DNA from 4 places in the Autumnicola musiva genome. Region 1 is predicted to be linked to each of the others. Evidence: riboswitches for the same ligand, from Rfam matches in the RefSeq annotation. Region 1 holds a riboswitch; each other region holds the start of a gene.
The links. A riboswitch is a leader RNA that binds a small molecule or an ion and turns the genes downstream of it on or off. The one in region 1 is predicted to bind cobalamin.

Region 1 (6,218 bases):
TATGGAGCAGAGGTTGCACCTACACCTGAAGTTCCGGAGTAGTCCGGATAAGGAGCCAGCAGTAATAAATCTTCGGTTTTTTTATAATAAATATCTGCAATAAATTCAAGACGGTTATTGAACATATTCAGGTCCAATCCAATATTACTGGAATAAGTAGTCTCCCACTGCAAATCCGGGTTCGCTGTATTCGAAGCCAAAAGTCCTGCCCCAAACGGAGTTGCTGAAGCTCCATAAATAGAAGTAAAGGCATAATTAGGAACACTTTGGTTACCCACAGCTCCATATCCCAAACGAAGTTTGAAATTGTTAATATATTCATTGTCTTTCAAAAACTCTTCATTGGAAACCCTCCATGCCAGTGCTGCTGAAGGAAACCATCCCCAGCGATTCTCTTTGGCAAATTTTGAAGAGCCATCATATCTTAATGTTGCAGTTAGCAAATATCTGTCATCAAATGAATAGAAGGCCCTGGCAAAATAGGAATTTAGGGAACTTCTAAAACTGGCGTTTGAATTTCGGGCAGTAGTAGCATCTCCCGCATTTAAATCTGTAGCTCCATTGGTTAAATAACCTGAACGGTAGCCGTAAAGATTTTCGTAATTAGATTCCTGGTACTCCTGGCCGAGTATTGCATTGATATTATGATTTCCAAAGGCGCGGTCATAGGTTAGAACATTTCGAAAATTGAAGTATTTGTTATAGGTTTTTGTTCTTGTACCTTCCCTGACATCATTTACAATTGCCCCAAATTCATACGAAGGATTAAATGTGTAGGCGTTTGAAAATCCGTAATCTATAGAATATTCCGATCTAAGTTTTAGTCCTTCTATAAAATCGATTTCAGCAAAAGTATTTGCCCTTATCCCTGCGCTTTCATTGCTGTTATCTCTAATACTTGCCAAACCTACAGGGTTGTTTTGCGTAAACTCATCCGTAACAGGACCATCAAAGGTACCTTCAGAATTACGCACGGCCACGTTTGGAGTCTGTCTTAAAGCGGTTAAAATAAGGGACTGATCAGAAAAAGTTGTAGTTTGATTTATATTATTAAAAGCGAAATTTATACCTGCCTTTAAGTAATCCTTCAATTGGGAATCAAAAACTCCTCTTAAGTTAAGCCGCTCAAAAGAAGATCCAAGTGCAATCCCCTCCTGATCAAGATACCCTATACTCATAGCATACGTGTTCTTCTCGCTGCCCCCGGAAATTGAGAGGTTATGACTTTGCATCATAGCCCTGGTAAACATTTCATCCTGCCAGTCTGTTCCCTCACCTAACAAATCGGTACGTATAAATTCAGGGTCTTGCTGAACAATGTCCAGATCGGCCCTGGTATTTTTAAGGATTGCATAATCCTGAAGGTTAAGCAGGTCAAGTTGTTTAGGTAATTCCTGATAGCCAATGTAACTATTAAGGTTTATAGTAGCTTCTCCGTTTTTACCTCTTTTAGTAGTAATCAGAATTACCCCATTAGCCGCCCTTGATCCGTATATAGCAGTAGCAGAAGCATCTTTTAAAATATCTATGGAAACAATATCTGAAGGATTAATTGATGCAAAAGCATTTTGACCAGCCTGCCCTGTATTACTGTCCACTATAACTCCGTCTATTACAAAAATAGGCTCATTAGAACCTGTAATAGAACTTATCCCCCTAATACGAATAGAAGAACTGGCACCAGGCGCTCCACTGTTTTGCTGAATCTGAACCCCTGCAGCACGACCCTGCAAAACCTGATCTATTGTGGTGGGAATAGATTCTTCAATCGCATCTTCGGAGACAGAGACTACCGCACCCGTAACGTCACTTCGTTTCATGGTTCCGTACCCCACTACAACCACCTCATCCAAAGAAGATACGTCTGTTTCTAAAGTAGTATTAATCTGGGTTTGGCCATTCACAGGCACTTCTTTTGCTTTGTACCCTACAAAGCTAAAAACAAGTACACCATCAGAAGGAACGTTACCAATGGTATAGTTTCCATCAAAATCACTAACCACTCCATTAGCAGTTCCTTTCAACATAACCGTAACTCCCGGTATAGGACCGTTTTCATCAGTAACGGTTCCTGTAATCGTACTTTGCGCGAACGCAGTAAAACTAATCAGGCTTAAAAGACCAAAGAGATAAACGCTTCGAATCTTAAAGCTCAATTCATTGAGTAAATGTTTTGTCATTTTTCTAAGTTATTTAATAACAATTTTTAGATCATAATGGATAATATCCATATTGTATAGCATGAATTTCTATCCGGGTAAATAATTCAGAAACATAAAATTCAGGATTATTTACGAAATCGATTGATTAATAATTTATAGTTAATAAATCTTAATATTTAGAAAACAAATATATCGGGCTAACTTCAAAAGAAATAACATATTTGTTGCAACTGTACATAAATTTTGAAGCATTACCCTTAAAACCTGGGGTTTTGAAGAGATTCCATTTTTCCCATCACTATAATGCTTTCATAATACCATGCATCCATTTGCCTACTGCTTCTTTTAAAATTTGTTCTTATGGTTTCTTCCTGATCAAAAATTGGAAGCTAACCTTACCTGGTGTTTCTTTCTGCTTTGAGCCTTAACTCTTAATCTGTTCTTTTACGAAGGTTGCTGAAGGCAAAACCTCTGAATATTCCTCTGAAAAAATTAAGGGCAGGTAATTATAATTGAAAAATTTTGGGTTTCCACCTTCCGCACCTCATGGAAATAAACTAATATTGTCCAGATTTTCGGTTACAAATGCTTTATTAAGTTTTGTATTAAAAGGGAATCAGGTGTAAATCCTGAACAGTTCCCGCTGCTGTAAATCCCTCCTGGTATTTCCGGGGAAAATCTTTTTAATAAAACCACTGTCTTTTATAGATGGGAAGGATTAAAAAGAGGGATAAGTCAGAAGACCTGCCAAAAATCAAAAAACAAAGCTTTCGGGAGTTATTGCTTTGGGTAGATCTTCTATTCTTCTTATACCCCCTGCCGTTTTGTTTTGTAAACAAGTTAATTTTAACTATTAATTTTAATACAAATCAAATGCAACAAAAATTATCTAATTATCTGTTTATTTTTATTGGAGGAATTTTTCTTTTCTCCTCGTGTAGTAAAGATGATGATCCTGGACTAACACCAATGGAATTTGCCAATTCTGATTATCAGGAAAATTATGAAGTTACTTTAGGAGATACTTTAGTGGTGGAGCCTGAAATTTTGAATGTTTCACAAATCACAAGCTTTAGCTGGGAATTAAATGAAGAACAAATTTCAACCGATCAAATCCTGAATTATGTTGCAGATGAATCAGGAACCTTTTCTCTCACATTTAAAGCAATAGCAGATAATGACTCTGTGGTTAGAAATTATCAGGTTACAGTAAAGGATCCTATACAATTTGCCAATCCTGATTATGAGGAAAATTATGAAGTTACTTTAGGAGATACTTTAGTGGTGGAGCCTGAAATTTTAAATGCTCCACAAACCACAAGCTTTAGCTGGCAAGTAGACGAAGAAGAAATCTCAAATGATCAATTCCTCAATTATGTTCCTGATGAATCCGGGACATTTTCTCTTCAGTTTAAAGCAAAAGCAGAAAATGATTCTATTATCAGGACTTACCGGGTGACTGTTAATGATCCTTATGAGTTATATTTCAGACCAAAAACAGAAAGTAGTACCGAATTTATTTCAGATATACTGGAGTACAAACCTGCACCGGGACAGCACATAAATGAAAATTATGGATCTCCTGAGGATGCAGAAAATATTATTGGTGGAAAATCCAACATCCTTTCATTGGGAGCATGGGGTGGACATGTGATTTTTACTTTTGATCATACTATTGAAAACATAGCTGAACAAAAAGATTTCGTAATTTATGGGAATGCGATGAGTGGCCTTTCTGAACCGGGAATTGTACAGGTTTCTTTTGATGAAAATGGTAATGGTATTCCAGATGATACGTGGTATGAGCTGGCAGGGAGTGCCCATAATAAGGAAGAAACATCCTTAAATTATGAGCTTACCTATACAAATCCTGATGAATATGCCAATGTTCCCTGGCTGGATAATCAGGAGAATCAGGATAGTGTTATGATAAATTCCTATCATACCCAAAATTATTATCCGCAGTTCATTGAAGAACAGGAGGAAGTAACATTTGCAGGCACAAGAGTTTATCCTACCATAAATACCGACGGATTTGTATCCATTGATGCCCTGGAATGGGGATATGTAGATAATTTTGATGCCGATTACAATATCTATGGAGGTAACGCCATGGAAATTGATTGGGCAGTTGATGCGAACCTTAATCCCGTTGAACTAAGAGGGATCGATTTTATAAAAGTTTACACAGGAGCCCAGGGAGACGCAGGTTGGTTAGGAGAAATTTCTACAGAAATTAAAGGAGCATCGGACCTTTCAATGGTAGATTAAAGAAAGAGAAAATTTTCTGTACCTGATAAAATTGCTATTCAAAAGACAAGGTCTCTGATGTAACATCTCCATCAGAGACCTTTTTTAGTATAACCCATTGGTGTTACGGGAAAAATTATTCAGTATTGTTCTTTTTCCCTGTTAAAAATTCCGTGACAAACAGGAAAAACATTTCTTATTTTATTCAGATAATACAAATTGAGCATAAACAGGAAAATGATCAGATCCAATATTTGGTAATCTCTGAATATCTGCCACTTCAAATTCTTCGGTCACAAAAAAATGATCCAGCGGCCAGCGCATAATCTTTAGATTCGCATCAAAACTGTTATACAGCCCCCTTCCTAGCCTCACGTTCTTCAAATTTCCACTATACCCGAACAATCTGGCCGTATTAGACCAGGAAACGTCGTTAAAATCCCCTGCTACTATAGAGGGCATCTCTTCCGCCACTACTAAATCGCTAACCTTAAGGAGCTCCACTTCTTTTTCTCCTACATTATCGGGATATTTATCACTGGGCATGGGAGCTACGGGATGTACGCTGTGTAAACTGAATTCCTTACCGGAAGTTAATTGTATCCTGGTATGGAAAGAAGGTACATTCTTATGCTTCAAAAATTTAATCTGGTTTTCAAGAAAAGGAAATTTAGAATACAATGCCATTCCGTAAGCCTCCTCATTTGGCTGTTTTATTACATAGGGATAATCTTCTTTTAGAACTTCAAGCTCATTAACCCACCACTGGTTGACTTCCATAGCCAATATAAGGTCAGGATCAGATTTCTTAATCACCTCCAAAAGTTTATCTGATTCCCGATTAGTGATAAGAACATTAGTAAGCAAAATACTAACCGAATTTTCTTCAGAAAATTTTTCAACTGCATCGGGAACTGCTTTTTCTCCAAACCAGTAGGGAAAAATACGTATAGATTGTATGGCTATAGCTGCAACTAAGCCAGTTATAAGAAAGATTGATGAACGTTTTAAACTCTCCATCAGCCCGAGGAAAATTATAAGGCACAATATTGCTATTATCAAATACTGAAGCCGCGGAAAATCCAGCACTTTTGAATACCAGTAAGGGAGATCATAAATTAAGGACAACAGACTTATAATGATTACAACACAGCTGATGAATATGGTTAGATAATAAAAGGCTTTTTTAAGATTCATTATTTAAACTATAAACTTCTAATTTAGTTCCTAAAATGAGGGGTGCTATATTTTATCGCCAAAGATGTTTGAATTCTAAAGAGGCAACGTACCTGAGAATGCCAATGTGATCTATTGATCTTTGATTACATAAGAGATCCAGCTACAACAATAAAAGATTTTAATCAGGAAAAATAAATGATAAGCATTTCGCCATTAATTAGGTGGATCTTCTTTTAATTCTACAGCCACAATTTCATTTCCATCATAATCAAAGCAATGCAAAAAATTATATTCTTCCTCTCCTGAAGGCGCTAATTTTATATTATAGTCAAGCGATTTCAATCTGTGGAAGATTTTACTTAAATCATCTGTATAGATAACCAGTGTTGGTTGGCCTGCAGTTTGATTACCAATTCGTGCCTCTTGCTCCTGCCCTTCGGCTTTTAATAACCAAACACCTACATTGTTTTCTTTATCGCCAAGTTGAAGGAATCTTTGACCCTTATCTGTGGTCATATCAAATATACGTTCAAACTCAAATATTTCTTCATAAAAAGCAGCAGATTTTTCATAATCCCGCACGAGTATTATAAGCCTTCCCAGCCTGTTCTTCATAACTGACAATTA
Region 2 (6,218 bases), on a different contig from region 1:
GTGAAGCCGTACTAACCTGCAATTGATTCATGCTGAATTCCTTCAGCTTCTCCTGAATTTTTTTGTTGTGAATTACCACCATCTTGATTGGCTGCAGGCCGTATGAAGTGGCTGTAAGATTAAATGCCTTCTTAAGGATTTCAACCTTATTCGCAGGAAGAATTTTTTCATCATCAAACTTCTTTGTTGCATACCGCCACTCCAGGGCTTCAATATTACCCATAGTCAATATTTTTTTACAATTTCCACAAATTTAAACAATGAAAATACGATGACCTTACAATAAGAATAAATTAAACCAATACATCAAATTTTATTAGCTATATTCGAATCACTTTTTAACTTTCACGTCTGCATGAGACTGGTAAAAAAATCTATTCTTACCCTTGCAATCTGTGTGGTTCTTGCCAGCCTGATTGTGCTGGGATTTGAAGCCTACATACAAAGAGATACGGCTCCTCTTATTTATGATCAGATTGAAAATGTTCCTCCGGCCGAAACAGTTATCGTGTTGGGGGCCAGCGTACATTCTAACGGAAAACTTTCTCCTGTTTTACAGGACAGGATTGAAACTGCTATTGACCTTTATACCTCCGGAAAAGTGGAGCAAATTCTTGTTTCAGGAGATCATAAAACCGAAAATTACGATGAAGTGGGCGCTATGAGAAATTACCTCCTGCAACATGGAATTCCCGAAAACAAAATTTTGGAAGATCATGCCGGTTTTGATACTTATGACAGTATGTACAGATCCCAACAGGTAATAGGAATATCAGATGCTATTGTGGTCACGCAGCGCTTCCACCTGCCAAGAACAATGTTTATAGCTAAAAATCTTGGGTTAAATTACAAGGGCTTTGTTGCAGATAAGAAACAATATGAAACCTCCACCCGTTTAGTGAGAAGAGAAAAACTGGCAAATTTCAAGGCTCTGTGGGAAGTAATTACCGATGGAGAACCTGCCACTTTAAAAAAGAGACTGGAATAAATTTTTAAGTTTGAGAAATAAGAAAGTCCTCCTGAAAATTTGGTAATTTTCAAGAAGACTAATCATCATCTTTTCTTCTGTGAAGTCAATAACTAATTAGGCTTCACAGCTGGCGCAACTCACCATATTAGAAATGAATTCTTTGGAAACACTTTGACTACGTTGATAGTATAAAGTTTTTACCCCAAGTTTCCAGGCTTCAATCATCAAATTATTTACTTCCTTTACAGGTAATCCCGCAGGAATGTTAAGGTTAAGACTTTGCGCCTGATCGATAAATTTCTGCCTTACCGATGCCTGCTGAATAATCTCCAATTGGCTGATCTCTTTAAAGGTTTTAAAAACATCTTTTTCCTCCTGTGTAAGAGAATTTAAATGTTGCACACTTCCGTGATTCAGCATAATACTTCTCCAGGTATCCTCATTATCTAGGTCTTTTTCCCGAAGCAATTCCTTCAGATATTTATTCTTTCTCATAAAATTACCTTTAGCAAGCCCCGCTTTATAATAGTTACTGCTGAAGGGTTCAATTCCAGGAGATGTCTGGCCTAAAATTGCAGAAGAAGAAGTAGTTGGTGCAATAGCCATTAAAGTTGTATTTCGCAACCCGTAATCTTTCAGGATGCCCGGTTCTCCATAAATGGTGGCCAGCTCTCTACTGGCTTTAGTGGCCTTTGTACTTATATCTTCAAAAATCTGATGTGTTAATCCTTTGGCCCGCATTCCTTCAAAAGGGATCATATTCTTCTGTAAATAGGAATGCCAACCCATTGCGCCTAAACCCAGTGCACGGTGATTCCTGGCAAACCGGTTTGCTGAAGCCAGATAATGGTTTCCTTCAGTTTTGGCAATAAATTCCTGCAATACCCCGTCCAGGAAATAAATGGCAAGTTTCACCGCCTCAGTATCTTTCCATTCATCATAAAGTTCAAGGTTCATTGAAGAAAGACAGCAGATAAATGATTCATCTTCAGAAGAAGGTAAAGCGATTTCAGAACATAAATTACTGGAATGGATAGTTTTGTTTTTGTCTTTATAAACCTGAGGCTTGAAACGATTAATATTATCTTTAAAAAGAATGTATGGTAAGCCTTTTTGCTGGCGGCTTTCCAGGACTTTCGCCCAGATATCACGTTTTTCCATATCGCCGTCTATCATCTCCTGCATCCAGTAGTCGGGTACACAAACCGCATTAAATAAATTCTGAATAGGATTCCCGATATTTTTAATTTCAAGAAACTCTTTAATATCGGGATGATCAATGTCCAGGTAAGCGGCAAAAGCTCCACGGCGTACACCGCCCTGGGAAATGGTATCCATTGCCGTATCGAATAATTTCATAAAACTGGTCGCACCGCTACTTTTACCATTATCGGTAACCGCACTGCCCCTACCCCGCAGTTCCCCAAAATAACCGGAAGTTCCTCCGCCAATCTTGGTTTGCATAATCACCTCGCCAAGTTTATGGGTAATTCCTTCAATATTATCGGGCACATAAACATTAAAACAGGAAATTGGCAAACCACGTTCGGTGCCCATGTTGGCCCATATTGGTGAACTTAAACTCATCCAGCCACGTTCAATCATCTCGATAAAAGCCCCGGCGAGTTCAGGCTTGTACAATCTTTTTGCAGAGGCATTAGCCACCCGCTCTATTGCAGATTTTACAGTTTCACCTTTTAATAAGTATCCGCGGTTTAGGATTTGCTGGCTTTCCTCGTTAAGCCACCATAAACGTTTTTTATTTGGCTCCTCGGCAATTTGTAAAGGTTGAGTGGTATTCATCATGAAAATCTCAGGTTTAAAAATTAAAATAAATCTGCTGCGGTGATGCTTTTATCGTGTTTTGTATAATCAACAGGACGCCTGGCAAAGAAATCGTCCAGACTATTGGCAAATACTTCTTCCTCAAACCAGCGCATAGGCTCATATTCTTCCGGAGAAATATTGTAGATTTTTGAAATCCCGATGTTTTCCAGACTCTCGTCTAAGCGAAATTTCATAAAATCCATAAGGTTTCTCTTATTGATGTTTTCCAGTTGACCGTTGGCAAAAATCCAATCCAGTATTTCCTCTTCCACTTCAATAGAATGAATTACGGTAGATCTTAATTTCTGAATAAGCTCGTCGTTAAAATATTCCGGAAATTCTTCACGAATCTGATTGATAATATAAATACCGGCGTTGGCATGAATTTGCTCATCTACTGAAGTCCAGGCTATGATATTGCTAATATTTTTCATTACTCCTTTGAAACGGTTAAAGGAAAGCACAATTGCAAACTGACTGAACAGGGAAACATTTTCAATTAAAATTGAGAAAAGAATCAGTGACGAAATATAATCCCTGGGATCTTCTGCTTTAGTATGCTCCAGGGCATTTGTTAAATACGCAATTCTGTTTTTGATGGCGGGCACCTCAATCACTTTCTCGAACTCATTATTATAGCCCAAAACTTCCAAAAGCCTTGAATAAGCCTGAGAATGCCGGAATTCACATTCGGCAAAAGTGCTTCCCAATCCATTAAATTCCGGTTTTGGCAGGTGCTTATAGAGGTCGCCCCAAAAGGATTTAACAGCAACTTCAATCTGGGCAATAGCCAGCAAACTTTTCTTTACAACATCTTTTTCCCCTTCAGATAAATAGGTGTGAAAATCCTGCACATCTGCAGTGAAATCTACTTCGGAATGCACCCAAAAGGACCTGTTGATAGCATCGGTAAAATCTAAAACTTTGGGATATTCGAATGGCTTATAATTAAGCCGCTTGTGAAAAATACTCATGTTACTTTTGCATTATAGGTGAAACAAAAGCATAAAATTTAATGGATGGAAAGAAATAGGTGAAAATCTATTATAAAATATCCCATAATCATTACTTTTTATGCGAAAGTAAAGTGGTTTGGTTGATAAGGTAGCCTGGCTTTTTAGAATCTAAATTACAGTTGCGCAACAGCTCATGACTTTCACATGATTCCCCTTAGATTTACAACCAATACAATTATAAAGTCAAAAATAACAAGAAAGCACCATCTCTTTTTCCATTCATCTTTTAGTTATTCACATACTTCTTCACATTGTTTAAATCTTAAAAAATTTTGTGCAATTAGTTTTCCTTAAATACGGGAACAAAACATAGCGCTTTACCCCTCTTACCTGGTACCGGAGAATATAAAGACTGTTGCGTTTCCGTTTTAAGGTCAATAGTGTCTTTAGATTAACTACGTTTAATGGATTCTTTTCTCCTATAAGTTTTCCTTCCGGTTAAATGCTAAATATGGATGTTTTCGCTCATCAGGTAAACAGTAATTTCTACCTGTAAATAATCAGAAAAGATTACAAATTAAGTATTGAAGAAATTTGGTGAATCAGAGCCATCTTAAATTATAGTGAGGCAGGCAATAATTCTTTCAGAAAATAAATAATAGAATTCAAAACTGCCATAAAATTTCCCCCGGCCCATAGATTGGGAATTATATCTACAATTTTCCAACTGCACCACATCTATTCCCCACAGTAATCAATCCTAATTAATTGGAATCAATTGATTTTAGCTAATGGTATAAAGATTGAATCCCAGCACATATATAAAGTTTTATGGTTCTATCAAAGAATATGGAACTGGTAAACACATAGAAAACAAATAAGATTTTAAAAAACCACATGAATAAGAATATCAGATTTTCTGCTTCAGCTCCAGCTGAAATAATAAAAACAGACAATAACAAACCAAAAAAAGAAGATTCTTCATATGGCGCCGGAAGAGAACGTTTTTCAGGTTCAGATAAGGATTTCAGGAAGGTTTCCTGGAGCACCAGGCACCTTCTTATTTTATTAGGCACTTTTATACTTTTAATCGGTTCAGCTTTTTGTGTTTACCTATTCCAGGCTGAATTTCAGGAAATGAATCTAAATAGAATGGATTCATTGGCAGGTATGTTATTTATAATTCTCACAAGCTTCTTATTAATATTTAAAATTTGCTTTTTACTATATATTGCCAGGTTGTTTTTTCGCTATAAGCCAGTTCCATCTGTTACAGACGAGGAATTACCTTTTTGTACTGTTATAGTGCCTGCTTATAATGAAGGTAAACAAGTCTGGTCCACATTGCATAGTTTAGTTGAGAGCAATTATCCTGCAGAAAAAATACAATTAATTGCCATTGATGATGGTAGTAAAGATGATACCTGGCACTGGATGAAAAAGGCCAAGGATCAATTGGGAGCTCGTGTATCAATTTACCAGCAACCCACTAATAAGGGGAAACGACATGCCTTATATCGTGGTTTCAAACTGGCTAAAGGAGAGGTCTTTGTAACCGTAGATAGTGACTCTATTGTAGAGGAAGACACTTTGCGTAATCTTGTATCTCCATTCATTTCTAATAAAAACTGTGGCGCGGTAGCGGGAAATGTGCGGGTTCTCAATAATGAAAAAGCGATCATTCCCAGGATGTTAAATGTTAGTTTTGTATTTTAGTTTTGAATTCATAAGATCTGCTCAGAGTGTATTGGGTTCTGTATTATGTACTCCCGGCGCCCTGGCTGCCTATCTAAGTAAAGCGGTTATGTCCTGCCTGCCGCAGTGGATTAACCAAACTTTTATGGGAAAAACAACCGATATTGGTGAAGATCGCGCAATGACCACTATGATCCTTAAACAAGGCTATCATGTATTATTCCAACGTAATGCCTATGTCCACACCAACATACCGGAAAGATTTAGTGCTTTACATAAGATGTTTACACGTTGGGAAAGGAGCAATGTTCGGGAAAATCTTATGATGTCAAAATTTGTTTTTTAAATCATTCCGCGAGGGATCAAAATCCGGTCCTCGTATATTACTCTTAAATCAATGGATGCAAATGTTAACGGCTTATCCGCTGTTACTGGTTATGATCATTTTATTGCTTTCACATCCAATTTTGTTTATCAGTTCCACACTGCTAAGTGTTTTTATATTTTCAAGCCTTCCGGCTCTATTTTACGCAAAAAAATATAATTTCTTTGAAGCTTCCTGGGCCTATTCCTACAGTATTTTTTATACATTTGGTATATTCTGGATTACCCCTTATGCAATGGCCACGGCTAGTAAAAGAGGGTGGTTAACCCGTGATTTACCACAGAAAAATTAGTTTGGGCCAGAGTTAAATAATTGAATTTTATAAATTTTCTGAAGGCTTACACCTTCAGAAAATTTCTTTTTTAGATAACTATTGATAATTGAC
Region 3 (6,218 bases), on a different contig from region 1:
CGGGCCGTTGCGGGCCGAGTTCGTAATATACCACGCCTCCGGTTTCTCCTTTTACCAGGCTTACACTATATACATTCCTGTTTTTTACTGCTTCAAATTGGCGGTAATGTTCAGAATCTGCAAAAAGTTCCTCATAGGTAGTAAACTGGCCGGCGCTTATCCAGTACTTTGCACCCTGTGCTTCTGCAAGAACGCTTTCAAAAGAAAGTGCCATGCTGCCGCTTCCCTCGGTTTCAGAATAAATATAATCGGCATTGGCATCTTTTATAAATTCAGCGGTCCAGGAATTTCCGTAAGGCATATACCACTGATCTTTATACATGGAACCGCTTAAAACTTTGGGAGACTCCTTGCCAGTACTTGCCAGTTCCTTTGCATCTTTGTAACTGGTAGCGATTTGGTTAAAAATTTTTTTAGCCTGCTGACTTTTATTAAAAAATGCACCGAAAAACTTTATCCATTCTGCTTTGCCCAGAGGACTTTCTTCTGTCCAGTCTCCATTATAAACTACAGGGATTCCGGTTTTTTGAATGGTTTCAAAAGCAGAATTGTTGCCGTTAATTGCAAAGCCAATAACTACATCGGGTTTCAAATCGATTAAAACTTCAGTGTTAAGATCTTCATTTTTTCCTAATTCTTTAATTTCTCCGGAATTGATCAATTCCCTGGTTTTTACTGAAGAAATAAAGTCCAGGCCCGGAAAACCTTTTAAAGTGGATGTTACTTCCAGAGCTTCCAGAGCCGGAATATGAGTGGTGGAAGTTACCACAATACGCTCTATGGGAACTTCAATTTTTTGATCATACTCCAGGCCGGCAGGAATTTCTGCATCTTCTTCAGCTAAGAGATAGCGGAATTTTTCTTCGGCATTTGGCCAGGGAGTTTTTACTTCAATAATGGAATAATCATCAAATTTTTCTATTTCAAATCCACTGGCATAGGAAATTTCAACCTGTTCTCCCTGAGTAGATTGAATGTCTTCTGCCTTATTTTCTGAATTTTTACATGCGCCTGTAATTACTAGTAATAAAAGAAAAGTGAATTTTTTCAAGAGGAATGTGTTTAAGATTCAAAAGTAAGATTATTATTGAATATCTGAAATCTACAAACCTATCGTTACCCTAAACTCGATTCAGGGTCTCATCATATATGTTATAGGTTTTTAAAGTTGATATAAGATGCTGAAACAAGTTCAGCATGACGTCAGTTAAGGTTTTTATTCCAGGAGGTTTAATACTCCTATACTTGCCTCGTTGGTAAATGTCTAAAGTTCGGAAACGTGTTCCTCCTATGCTCCGTAGGCTTGCCCCGGAGAACTTTTACCAGGAACGAATAATCAAATATTCTTTAAAAATTTAGGCTGACAACAAACATAAATGTTTATTTTCGCACAAAATTTTTGGTTCCGTGCCGGGTTTTCCGGTACGATTAAAAGGGAATCAGGTTGAAGTTAGAAATACGAAATTAGAAGTTAGAAGCAAATTTAGATTACTTCGTACTTCATCTTTCTTACCTCTGACTTCAAACAAGCCTGAGCTGTTCCCGCAACTGTAAGCTTAGTCCAATTGGGATGCTTGTTGTTATCACTTCAAATACCACTGTTCTTTATGAATGGGAAGGTAAACAACAAGACGCGAGCCAGGAGACCTGCCAAAAGCAAACTTTAAAATCGAGACTTTCGGGATAAAAGTCAGAGGCAGATGAAAAACGCAAAATTTTACATTCTATTTCTGGTGTTGTTTTATGCCTTCCCGGCATTGGCACAAAAAGATTCTATCACTAAACTGGAAGAAGTTGTGCTGAGTGATGTAAAGCTTTTTAGGCATTCCCGCACCCAGGAAATTTCAGTTTTAAATGATTCTATTATTGCCGAAAATGAACCGTCTTTAACTTCTTTATTAAAGTTTAATAGTCCTGTTTATTTTAAAGAAAATGGTGTGGGAGGGGTTTCTTCCCCGTCTTTTCGCGGGACCACAGCTTCACAAACTGCAGTAATCTGGAACGGGATTAATATCAATTCTCAGTTTAACGGCCAAACCGATTTTAATACAGTCAACACTTCAAATTACAATAATATAGCTCTTAGGGCAGGTGGTGGAAGTGTTCTTTATGGCAGCGGTGCAATTGGCGGCAGTATTCATCTCAATAATCATTTTCGGTTTGATGGCGAATTTAGCAATGGCCTGAGGCTCGAAATTGGCAGTTTTAATACTAATATTTTAAATTATTCAGCTGAAGCATCTTCAGAAAAAACCAGCGTTTATATCAATTTTTCCGGAATAGAATCCGAAAATGATTATGACTACCTGGGAACAGAAAAGCACAATGAGAATGGTGATTTTTACAATACCAGTATGAGCGCGGGAATTGCACATTGGCTGAACGAAGACAATATTCTGAAATTTTACAGCAACTTTTATACGGGTGAGCGCGGTTTTTCGGGAACTCTTGCCGCTCCCTCCAATAATAAATATGAAGATTTAAATAGCCGCAATCTTTTAGAATGGAAGGGTTTTTTCAATGATTTTATTTCTTCCCTGAAGCTGGCTTATCTGGATGAAAAATATAAATATTTTGAAAACCGGGACAGTGAAAGTTTTACTTACGGAAACGCGGCCACTTATATTGCAAAATATGACCTTACCTATCAGATAAATCCTGAAATGAGCCTGAACGCCCTGATTGACTACAGGAATACGGATGGAAAAGGCTCTGATGTAGGACAAAATGTTAGGAATATTGGAGCTTTCGCGTTGCTTCTTAATCATAATTTAGGAAAGTTTTTTTATGAAGTAAGTGCAAGAAAGGAAATTACTGACACCTATGAGTCTCCTTTTTTATACTCTGTTGGAGCGGGTTATGCCGTTACTTCTTTTTATGAGGTAAATTTAAATTTCTCAAGAAATTTCAGGATTCCTACTTATAATGACCTATTCTGGGCTTCCGGCGGAAATCCTAATCTTGACCCGGAGACTTCTTATCAGGGGGAAATAAGCCAGAATCTTCACTTTAGTGATTTTGAATTCGGAATCACCACTTATTTAATGAAAATTAATGATTTGCTTCGGTGGGTTCCCGATTCCCGTGGCACCTGGCGTCCTGAAAATACTGAAAGCGTAAAAAATTATGGATTGGAATTCCGCGGAAACTTTGAGAAAAATTACACCGGACACCACTTCAGTTTAAATGCAAATTACAGCTACACTAAAACCAATGATGAGGTGCTTGATAAAGAGCTTATTTATACTCCGAGACATAAAGGCACTGCTTCACTTGGGTATTCATATATTGATTTTTCGTTTTTCTACCAGTTTCTCTATAACGGCAATATTTACACCTCTTCAGATAATAATTATCAGCTGGAAGGCTACACTATTTCGAATGCAGGAATTAATTACAGTTTTGGCAAAAGGGATTTTCTCACTGTAGGGCTGGAAATGCGGAATTTTTTTAATAAAGATTATCAAAGCTTACCGTCCAGGCCAATGCCGGGGCGTTCAATTAATAGTTCACTAACCATTAAATTTTAAATATGAAAATCAACAAAGTTTTTATTTTGGCTTTAGCAGCCATTACCTTTTTTACATCTTGTGAAAACGATGATGACCTTAATGAAATTCCTGTAGCAGAGGGAGATTATGCCAATGGTATTTTTATTCTGAATGAAGGCGTTTTTAATTCCGGCAACAGTACGGTTTCCTTTTTGGATGAAGAAACCGGGACTGTGGTGAAAGATGTTTTTGCTGCTGAAAATTCTGGTGCCGCACTTGGAGATACAGGGCAGGGTATGGGCTTCTATGAAGACTATGCTTTTATTGTGGTAAATGTTTCTAATACTGTTGAAGTTGTAGATCGGAATTCCTTTGAAACCGTTGCAACTATTGATGAGGGACTTCAAAATCCGCGTCATATTGCGTTTACAAATAGGAATGCCTATGTCACCAACTGGGGAGACGGTACAAATGCTGAAGACGATTACGTGGCGGTGATTGACCTGGAAAATTTTACCGTTTCAGAAAACATTAGTATAGAGGAAGGCCCTGAGGAAATTGTAGAAGAAAACGGAATGCTTTACATAGCTCAAAATGGAGGATATTCCGTCAATAATAAAATTACCGTTATAGATGCTTCTACTAATGAAGTCACAGAAACTATTACCGTAGGCAATCGTCCTGGTTCCATGGAGATTGAAGACGGATATCTTTGGGTTGCCGTGGCAGGAATGGGTTCTTATCCCGATCCTGCGGCAGAAACGGCAGGGAAAATTGTTAAAATAGACCTCACTTCTAATGAAATAGCTTCGGAATTTACTTTTCCAAATTCTACAGATCATCCTGCGAATCTTGATATTGAGAATGATAAAATTTACTATACTTTAGGAAAAAGCGTTTATACTTTTAATGAAACCGATACTGAACTGCCGGAAACTGCTTTTGCTGAATTGACCGATGTGGCTTCTTTATATGGATTTGAAGTTGAAAACGGAAATATTTATGCCGCTTCAGCTAATGCAGACTTTACAGGAGACGGAGATTTATTTATCTACAGCACTGCAGATGGGAGCCTGTTGAATTCTTATGAAGTTGGTATTAACCCTAACGGAGTTTATTTCAATGAATAAATAGCTAATTCACTCCAAAGTTATATCTAGCCCATACGTGTATTTCCCCAGGTATTGCATTAAACCTGAAAATATGCGTATGGGCTAAATTTTGAAAATAACAGCAGTGGGGTGAGCTGCGAAATTAAAAGTTTTCAGGCTTTAATAAAATCTTCAAAATCGGTAAAAAATTCTTCCAGTTTCAGCATTTTTTCAACAAAGAATTGCTGTACGTTTTCCCAGTCATTTCTATTATGAATGCTTACGTCTTTAAGCTGAACATAAATTCGGGAAATAGTCTTCCCTTCAGGAAGTTCATAGTTTTCATCAAAAATGGCATCAGGTAAATATTCAGCAAGAAGAATTTTCTTCAGCGAAAGCATCTTTTCATAATAATAAGCCTGGATCACTTCATCCTGAGAACTTACGTCCATGGAAACCTGCGCTATTTTACGTGTAAAAGTAAACTTTAGGTGGATTTCTTTAATCCTGGTATTATAAAGTAACCATTTATGGGGAAATTTTTTTCCGAATCCCGTCCAGAATTCCTGCGTAAGTTTTTTTGATTCTTCCCTGCTAAACATGATTTTTCTCTTTCTCCGGAATTGTTTTTTCAGAATTTTAAAAAGCGCTGAATAATTTTAGTTCAATTATACTATAAACATTTTATTGTCAGGTTGAGCGCAGTCGAAACCTCAAATAAAATAAGCCAGTAAAATTCCCAGAACGATTACGGCCAGTTTTGAAATATTAAAACTATGGTTTTTAGCCGATTCAAATAAAATAGTTGTGGAAACATGCAGAAAAATACCTATTACCACCGCGTTTATTGGGGCTGAATACTGCTGAAGAAATTCAAAGTTTTCCTGAAGCCAGCTTCCCAGTGGCGTCATAAGGGCGAAAAATGTCAAAAAAAGGAAGGTGGCTAAATTGCTCATTTTTGAGCGAATCAGGAAAACTGATAATATCGCCGCCACCGGAATTTTATGGATCACCACTCCGTGTAACAGGTGGCCGTGGTCATGTATGGGAAAACCTTCCAGCAACGCGTGCAGGCTTAAACTGCCCAGCAATAAAAAAGGAAATCTTCCAGCCTCTTCCTGGTGGTGCATATGCCCGTGCTCCACACCTTTGGACACAAACTCCAGGATGATTTGCAGCAGCAGTCCCAGCATTATAAAAATACCAATTTCATCTGTGCCATTATGATAAACCTCGGGTAACAGTTCAAACACCGTAACCGCTAGCAGATAGGCACCACTAAAGGAAAGCAACAATTTAAAACCGGTAGAACTGCCCGGTTTTAAAAACAGGGAAATGATGTAACCCGCAACAACGGAGAGTAAGGGTAAAATATAGATCATTCTTGGCAGCGGATTTTTTCGTTATTTAAGCTGTAGGCTTTAGGCACTAATCTGTAATTATACTTTAAACTTTGAACTCTTCACTTTTAATTTCCTACTTCTTATTTCGTACTTCATACCTCTCTTCACCCTTACTTCTTTCAGGAACGGCCAAAATTAATGTATTTTTGCGGTTCTCTAAAAACGTGATATGGGAAATAATTTTAAAATGATCGCCAAGACCATGTTCGGTTTTGAACCAATTTTGGCTAAAG
Region 4 (6,218 bases), on a different contig from region 1:
AGGTTTCAGTTTGGGTATCCAGCATCGTATAGGTTATGTTATAATCTCCGGTGATATAGCTAAACTCTGTGCTGTACATATAAGCAATATCATTATGTATGGTAAGATCGGTCACGCCTACATCAAAAGTTTCTTTCACTTCCTCGGTTTGTGTATCTATTACAAATAGCCTTGATGGTATTTCGTAATAATCTCCCCTTGAGGTCACATAAAGATCTCCCTGGCTATCTATCTTTAACCGGTGAAGGTTAATGGCCACTTCAATGCGCCTGGTTTCTGTAAAATCCTGTAGATCTATAACCGAGATGGTAGATTCGTAATCCGGAGGGCTATATCCCCCGGAATTGGCCACATAGATCTTATCGTTATAGGCTACAAGTTCTTCAGGTTGCCTTCCCACTTCAACCCGTCGGGTGATTTCCAAACTGGTGGTATCTATCTCGGCCACCATACCGTTTTGGGCATTGGGATCTCCAATATTGCCCAGATAAGTGCTTAAGTAAGCTTTTCCTCTATAGAAAGTGATATACCGGCAGTTATCGATATCAATTTGTTTTAGGCGTACCCCCGTATCTGCATCGAGTACTTCCACTTTATTAGAAGCATTCACAACCACATACAGTTTAGAACCATAGATGCCAATATCGTTACCCACATCTCCCAGACCGCCTACCAGGTTTGGGTTTGCCTGGCTAAAGACATTCCTTCTGTATTCCCCGGTTTCAAAATCCATGTAATCAAGAGAGGCTTTGTTCATAGACATATTGCCCTCGTTGAGCAAATAGAAACCTCTTACAGCATCATCTGATTCAACAGGTTCATCATCATCATCATCATCTGGGTCTGTTGGATTCGTCGGTATCTCGGGGTTTTGTACATCCTCTTCAATATCAATGTCATCAGTCTGGCACGAATAGAGGGTAAAGCCTAATGCTAATAATAAACAGAGTTTTTTCATGTTATTTTATTAAAATTCATAATTAAGGTTTGCCCGAAACGACCGGCCGGGCATCGGAAAATTTCTTACTACCGCATACTGTTGATCTAAAACATTGTTTATTTCCAGACCCAGTTTTAGCGGGTTGTCTAAAAAATTAAAAATATAACTGGAAGATATATCATGGGTGTACCAGGGTTTCAAATAGTTCGAAGGGATATTAGCCTTTTGACTGTAACGTTCTCCCGTATAAATAAAGCTGTAATTAACATCTAATGTTTTATAAGAAGCCATTACGCTTAGGCTGCCACTATGTGTGGGGATGTAAGGAATTTGTTGCCCAAAGCTGTTCCCACCCGGGGTTACATCTAGAGATTCCTGAAAGGTATAGGTGAGTAATACCGTATAATTAAGTTCTTTGGAAAGATTTCCCGAGTTTTTAACCGTAGTTTCCAGTCCGATGGTCTCTACTTCTCCAAGATTTAGCATCGTCCATCTAAATAAATTGGTACCGGGAACGGCCACTATCATATCTGTGACCCAAATTTTATAGATATCGCTGGTGACATGAAGGAAAGTATTTCCCCATTTTTTCTGCCAGGAAAAACCTAAATTAACCTGGTCTGAATATTCTGGAGATAAAAAAGTATTGCCCACAAAGGTGTAATACAAATCGTTGAAAGTGGGCATTCTAAAAATGTTCTTGTAAAAGCCTCGTATTCTTAACTCTGGAGATGCGAAAGGCTGTAAATTAAACAATAGGCTTGGTGAATATTCCTGAAAATCTTCTGCAGCTTCATAATACCGTACCGATTCGTATATACCTGTGCTTAGAAGGCTTGCCTGCATTGTAAACCGGTTAAAGTTAAGGTTTGTGGCCAGGGCGTTTAGCAAAGTATTTCTTTTAGGGTAAGCAAAACGGTACAAATTGGCTTGCATGGTGTTTTGCTGAAAATCTGTAGCCAGGCTTAAGCTCCAGAAAGGTTTTATCTTATAGGTATTTACAAGGGAAAGATAATATTCCTGTTGGTCGTATTTATTATCCAGAAGCCCGGTAGTAGTGGTAATTTCCGGGTCCAGGTAACGAGAGAAATTCTCGCCTATTTTGCCCCGGACTTTAATCGCATATTTTTCTCCAAACTCATGCTTATAATCGGCCTGAAGAAAATTACTGCGGTCCCATAACCTTTGCGGTCGCCTAAACCTATTGGCAACAATTGCCCCTGGAAGTCCCCTTTCAGAACTATAATGGTAATATTTTACTTGCCAGGAATTATTTTTTGTATGGTTTCCGTGAACAGATGCTTCCAGGAGGTAGGAGGTGATATCTGCATTGTTTCTTACGGCCGTGGTATCATAGACCCCGTTGGAGTACAAGAATTTATACCTTCCGTGAGCTTTAACCATTTCTGAACTTAACCTCACCGCAATGGCGTCACTAATTTTATAATCTACATTCAAGGAAGGATTAAAAAGCCCGAAAGAACCCGACTTTACTCCTGCCTTAAAATTATAAGCTTTGCCCTCATTAAATTTTGGAGTTTTTGTTTTTAAATAGATGGTATTGGCTGAAGCATAAGATTTTGCTGATTGGTGTATTTCACTACGTTGCCCTTGATATAAGCTTACTTTTTCCATATTCTCTAGCGAGAATTTTCCGAGATCCACCTGGCCATTCTGTGCATTTCCCAATTGTATGCCATCATAGAAAACCCCGGTATGCTGCGAACCCATGCTGCGTACATTAACCGTTTTAATACCGCCAATGCCGCCGTAGTCTTTCAATTGAATACCACTAAAATAACTCAGGGCATCTGCTACATTTATACTATTGAGTTTTTGTAGTTTTTCACCCGAGATTGCCTGTACCGGCGCGGGAGAATTATGAGTTTCTTTAAGATTTTTACGGTGGTTTAGCAAGACTTCTTCAAGCACTATTGGGGATATGCTATCCCGCTCCTGCGCCAGGAGTAATAGTGGACTCAAAAAAAGTCCTGTAAATAATAGTATACCAATGCAAATTGAATTCTTCCTCATTAGGTTATTTTACATTCGAGGAAGAATAAGGAAGACAAACCACTTCCTTTAATGAAAGGGTTCATATTACGAATCCAAGCTTCAATCCCCGAAAGCTTTATTGAATTACTAAAAATGGCAGGTATTCTGACTTGCTTTATCCACCCGGCCTTCCCCTCTAATTAGAAAGTGACCATATATGGGCTTCATTTAAAAAGCTTACAGCTGCGGGACAGTTCTGGATTTTCACCAGATTCCCTTTTTAATGTCCGGCGAAAAATCCGGACAACCATTTTTTAATGAGCCGCAAATTTAGTTATTGTTTTTAGAAAGTTTTAAAGTTTATTAATAAAATTTAGAGTAGTGGTAAAATTGTGTTTCTTTAAATTTTATGCCAAGCCATGATGGTTAGAATCAAAAGATCGTAGATATGTTAAAAGTTGAATTTTAAGCGGAATTGATTTCTAGACCATCAGGCAAATAGTATTTTTGCAGCGTGAAATACTTATTTCCCATTACTCGCCTTTTTTATTGTGCTTCGGCCTTTTTCGCTTTATGGGGAGTATGTTTTAAACTACGAATATATTTCAGAAGTATTATGTATCAATAAAGATAAGCCAAAGTTAGATTGCAATGGTAAATGCTACCTGATGCAATCTTTGGCGGAAGCTTCAGATGATACTGGTGATGCTACGGAAATTCCATCAAAAAAATTAGATTTTTAACTATTGTATTTTACCGAAAATATTGCTTCGGACAATTTATTAAACATTGAGTTTAAAAGCCGACTTCATATCGATGCTTATTGCAACGAAGCATACCAATTTCTTTCGCCGGGACAACTGTTTAACCAAACTTTTGGCACATAAAAACTGGCGTATTTAATTACTTCTGGATTAAGAATCAAATTTTTTCTTTTTAAAAAATAAAAATTTGATTAACCATATAATTCCTAGTATTAATAAGATGGTCAAAATAGTTTGCCATATAAATAGATTAATCTCCATAATAAAGTATTTATTAGTGTTATCTTAAAAGTTAATTGCAATTTGGAACTAAGGTATGTTCCGCAGGATCACCATATATAGTTCCTATGCCTTCAAAAAATAAGTTATAATTATAAATCCCATAAGCAGTTGCATAACCGCAATGATTTTCACTGTATTTATAAGTATAACTAACTCCTAAAGTCCATCCTTCAAAAAGCTCCGCCTATTACTTCTGTAAAATTACAACTACCAGCACCTACATAAACCTGAAATATTAAATTTGCATATCCGGTATCAGCTGCACTAATCTCAATAATCCCCCCATTGCAGAGGTGATTGGGTTGAGGCATAGTTGTTTGTTTTTGCATTCCGATTTGATCTTTATGCGGTTTGTTTTTAATTTTATTAATAAAATCCCGATATTCTTCTTCTGAATTTATAATGATCGCATTGGACTCTGAGATAGTTGAATGAACCACTATGGACTTCAAGTCCATAGTGGTTCATTTTGAAAGCTTTTTTGGTTCGAAATATGAAAAATGAAATTAGTGTAAATATTAAATTATTGAAGTGTAGTAGTTTAGTGTTTCGAATACCAAGAGGTTAATAAGCCAATTTATAATAATAATCCGAGGTTATTGGTTCGAATCAAGTCCCCAGTTAATAACAATGACAATACTTCAAAGAACTAGGAACTTTTTTTTGAAACCTTGACGACATTTTTAAAGTCAAATTTTAAGTGCTATCTCAATTGAAAGAAGATTTCACACATTTTCAGCGATAATTCAGGGAGATATCATAAATCATTTTGTTATATATTTCCAATGAGAACTTCTTAGATTATATACAATTTATGAATAGAAATGGAGTTTTATATGAACCAGTTTATTAGATTTGTGACCTGTGGAAAAGTTGAGAACAAAAATATGCTTACTACTGGGAGGTATTATCCTTTCTGCCTGTATTTTACCTGCGTTGCATTCGCTTTCCCACGAAACATCTTTTGGCGATACGGATATAAGTTCGGTTCATTTTTCCGATATGGATGCCAAAGCAGATTGTGATTTTTGTTCCTTTCACCTCACTACTTCCGATTTCCCTGAATTCTATTCTTATACATTATACACTCCCCTAAAGGAAGAGATTTACAGAGTTTCCCTTGAAGACAAAGTAAATCCTTTTCCATTTCGATTATTTCAGCTTCGGGCACCCCCGGCATTAATTGGGTAAATTCTCTTTTACAAAGTTTAGAGTTTCTTTCTGATTATATCTAATTAGGATTCCACTTTTTATTAGAAGATGCCTTATAGGCTCAAGGAAACTCTTCCAAGACTATTCATACTAGTTTTAGGAGCTGATCCTTATCAGAAATTCTACCCATTCCAAGAAAACAATACCAATTGGGTTTATTCCAAAACTCTTGAATTACCCTACTTGACAATTAAAATTTATAAATCCTTAATAATTATACTAAAATCATGAAAATAAGAATTTTTTACGTACTCGCATTTATTAGTTTTTTGTCATTCACATCCTGTAGTAATGATGATGACCAAAACATAGAACCGGCAGAGGCTACACTGACCAATATTGAGATTGGATTAAATAACAATGAAAGAGGAATTATAGGCAGGGACTTTCACCTCAACGCAGATATCGTGGCCGGGGAACGAATTGATATGGTGAGTGTAGATATTCTTCCTCGCGAGCATGAAGAGTATGCTGGAGACTGGTCCTTTAACATCTCTTGGGATGAATACAGCGGCCTGCGCAACACCACCGTTCACAAACATTTTGATATTCCTGATGACGCTGTGGAAGGTGTATATGACTTTATAATCACCGTATCTGACGAGAATGGCAGTATTTCAGAAGAAGTGAGGACAATTACCATCTTTTTACCAGAAAATCTTCCTGTAGATCCAGATTTGACAACCTTCAATTTATCTCTAAATGGTAATTTCATTTATAGAAATGGAGAATTTACTGAAAACGAAACGAGTCTTAAAGTGAATGATACTATTTCGTCCCAGGCAGATATTAGTAGTGGTAAGGGAGATGGTAAAATGTACTTAATATTAATTAATGCATCACTCGATCATCGTCCTGAAACTATTGATGCAATTGACTTCTCCAAAGTCATTGTATACGATTATTATGAACATAGCAATTGGACAGATACAGAAACCTTTTCTAATTTTGTTTTTGATTTGGATTCTTTTGAGATTGTAAGAGATGTCCCGCAAATGGTTATTGGTGCTGAAAGTGATAATGCT

Region 2: it holds a riboswitch for cobalamin, as region 1 does, so the genes downstream of both, RM539_RS06350 (ribonucleotide-diphosphate reductase subunit beta) here and RM539_RS16050 (PKD-like domain-containing protein) in region 1, are expected to answer to the same signal.
Region 3: it holds a riboswitch for cobalamin, as region 1 does, so the genes downstream of both, RM539_RS06900 (TonB-dependent receptor plug domain-containing protein) here and RM539_RS16050 (PKD-like domain-containing protein) in region 1, are expected to answer to the same signal.
Region 4: it holds a riboswitch for cobalamin, as region 1 does, so the genes downstream of both, RM539_RS18280 (TonB-dependent receptor plug domain-containing protein) here and RM539_RS16050 (PKD-like domain-containing protein) in region 1, are expected to answer to the same signal.

Annotation. Positions count from the first base shown of each region.
Region 1 covers NZ_JAVRHK010000015.1:62,570-68,787, reverse strand. The annotation lists gene RM539_RS16055 (SusC/RagA family TonB-linked outer membrane protein) at 1-2,180, opposite strand, end outside; cobalamin riboswitch at 2,722-2,928, shown strand; gene RM539_RS16050 (PKD-like domain-containing protein) at 3,036-4,433, shown strand; gene RM539_RS16045 (endonuclease/exonuclease/phosphatase family protein) at 4,614-5,432, opposite strand; gene RM539_RS16040 (VOC family protein) at 5,805-6,206, opposite strand.
Region 2 covers NZ_JAVRHK010000003.1:319,971-326,188, reverse strand. The annotation lists gene RM539_RS06365 (NAD(P)H-dependent oxidoreductase) at 1-223, opposite strand, end outside; gene RM539_RS06360 (SanA/YdcF family protein) at 356-988, shown strand; gene RM539_RS06355 (ribonucleoside-diphosphate reductase subunit alpha) at 1,085-2,773, opposite strand; gene RM539_RS06350 (ribonucleotide-diphosphate reductase subunit beta) at 2,797-3,771, opposite strand; cobalamin riboswitch at 3,882-4,013, opposite strand; partial or broken gene RM539_RS06345 (glycosyltransferase family 2 protein) at 4,696-6,125, shown strand.
Region 3 covers NZ_JAVRHK010000003.1:438,574-444,791, forward strand. The annotation lists gene RM539_RS06895 (ABC transporter substrate-binding protein) at 1-1,051, opposite strand, end outside; cobalamin riboswitch at 1,384-1,669, shown strand; gene RM539_RS06900 (TonB-dependent receptor plug domain-containing protein) at 1,701-3,530, shown strand; gene RM539_RS06905 (YncE family protein) at 3,533-4,621, shown strand; gene RM539_RS06910 (DUF4268 domain-containing protein) at 4,756-5,184, opposite strand; gene RM539_RS06915 (ZIP family metal transporter) at 5,296-5,964, opposite strand; gene RM539_RS06920 (THUMP domain-containing class I SAM-dependent RNA methyltransferase) at 6,155-6,218, shown strand, end outside.
Region 4 covers NZ_JAVRHK010000024.1:11,584-17,801, forward strand. The annotation lists gene RM539_RS18275 (YncE family protein) at 1-958, opposite strand, end outside; gene RM539_RS18280 (TonB-dependent receptor plug domain-containing protein) at 968-2,974, opposite strand; cobalamin riboswitch at 3,074-3,262, opposite strand; gene RM539_RS18285 (hypothetical protein) at 4,152-4,439, opposite strand; gene RM539_RS18290 (hypothetical protein) at 4,846-5,172, shown strand; gene RM539_RS18295 (DUF4625 domain-containing protein) at 5,421-6,218, shown strand, end outside.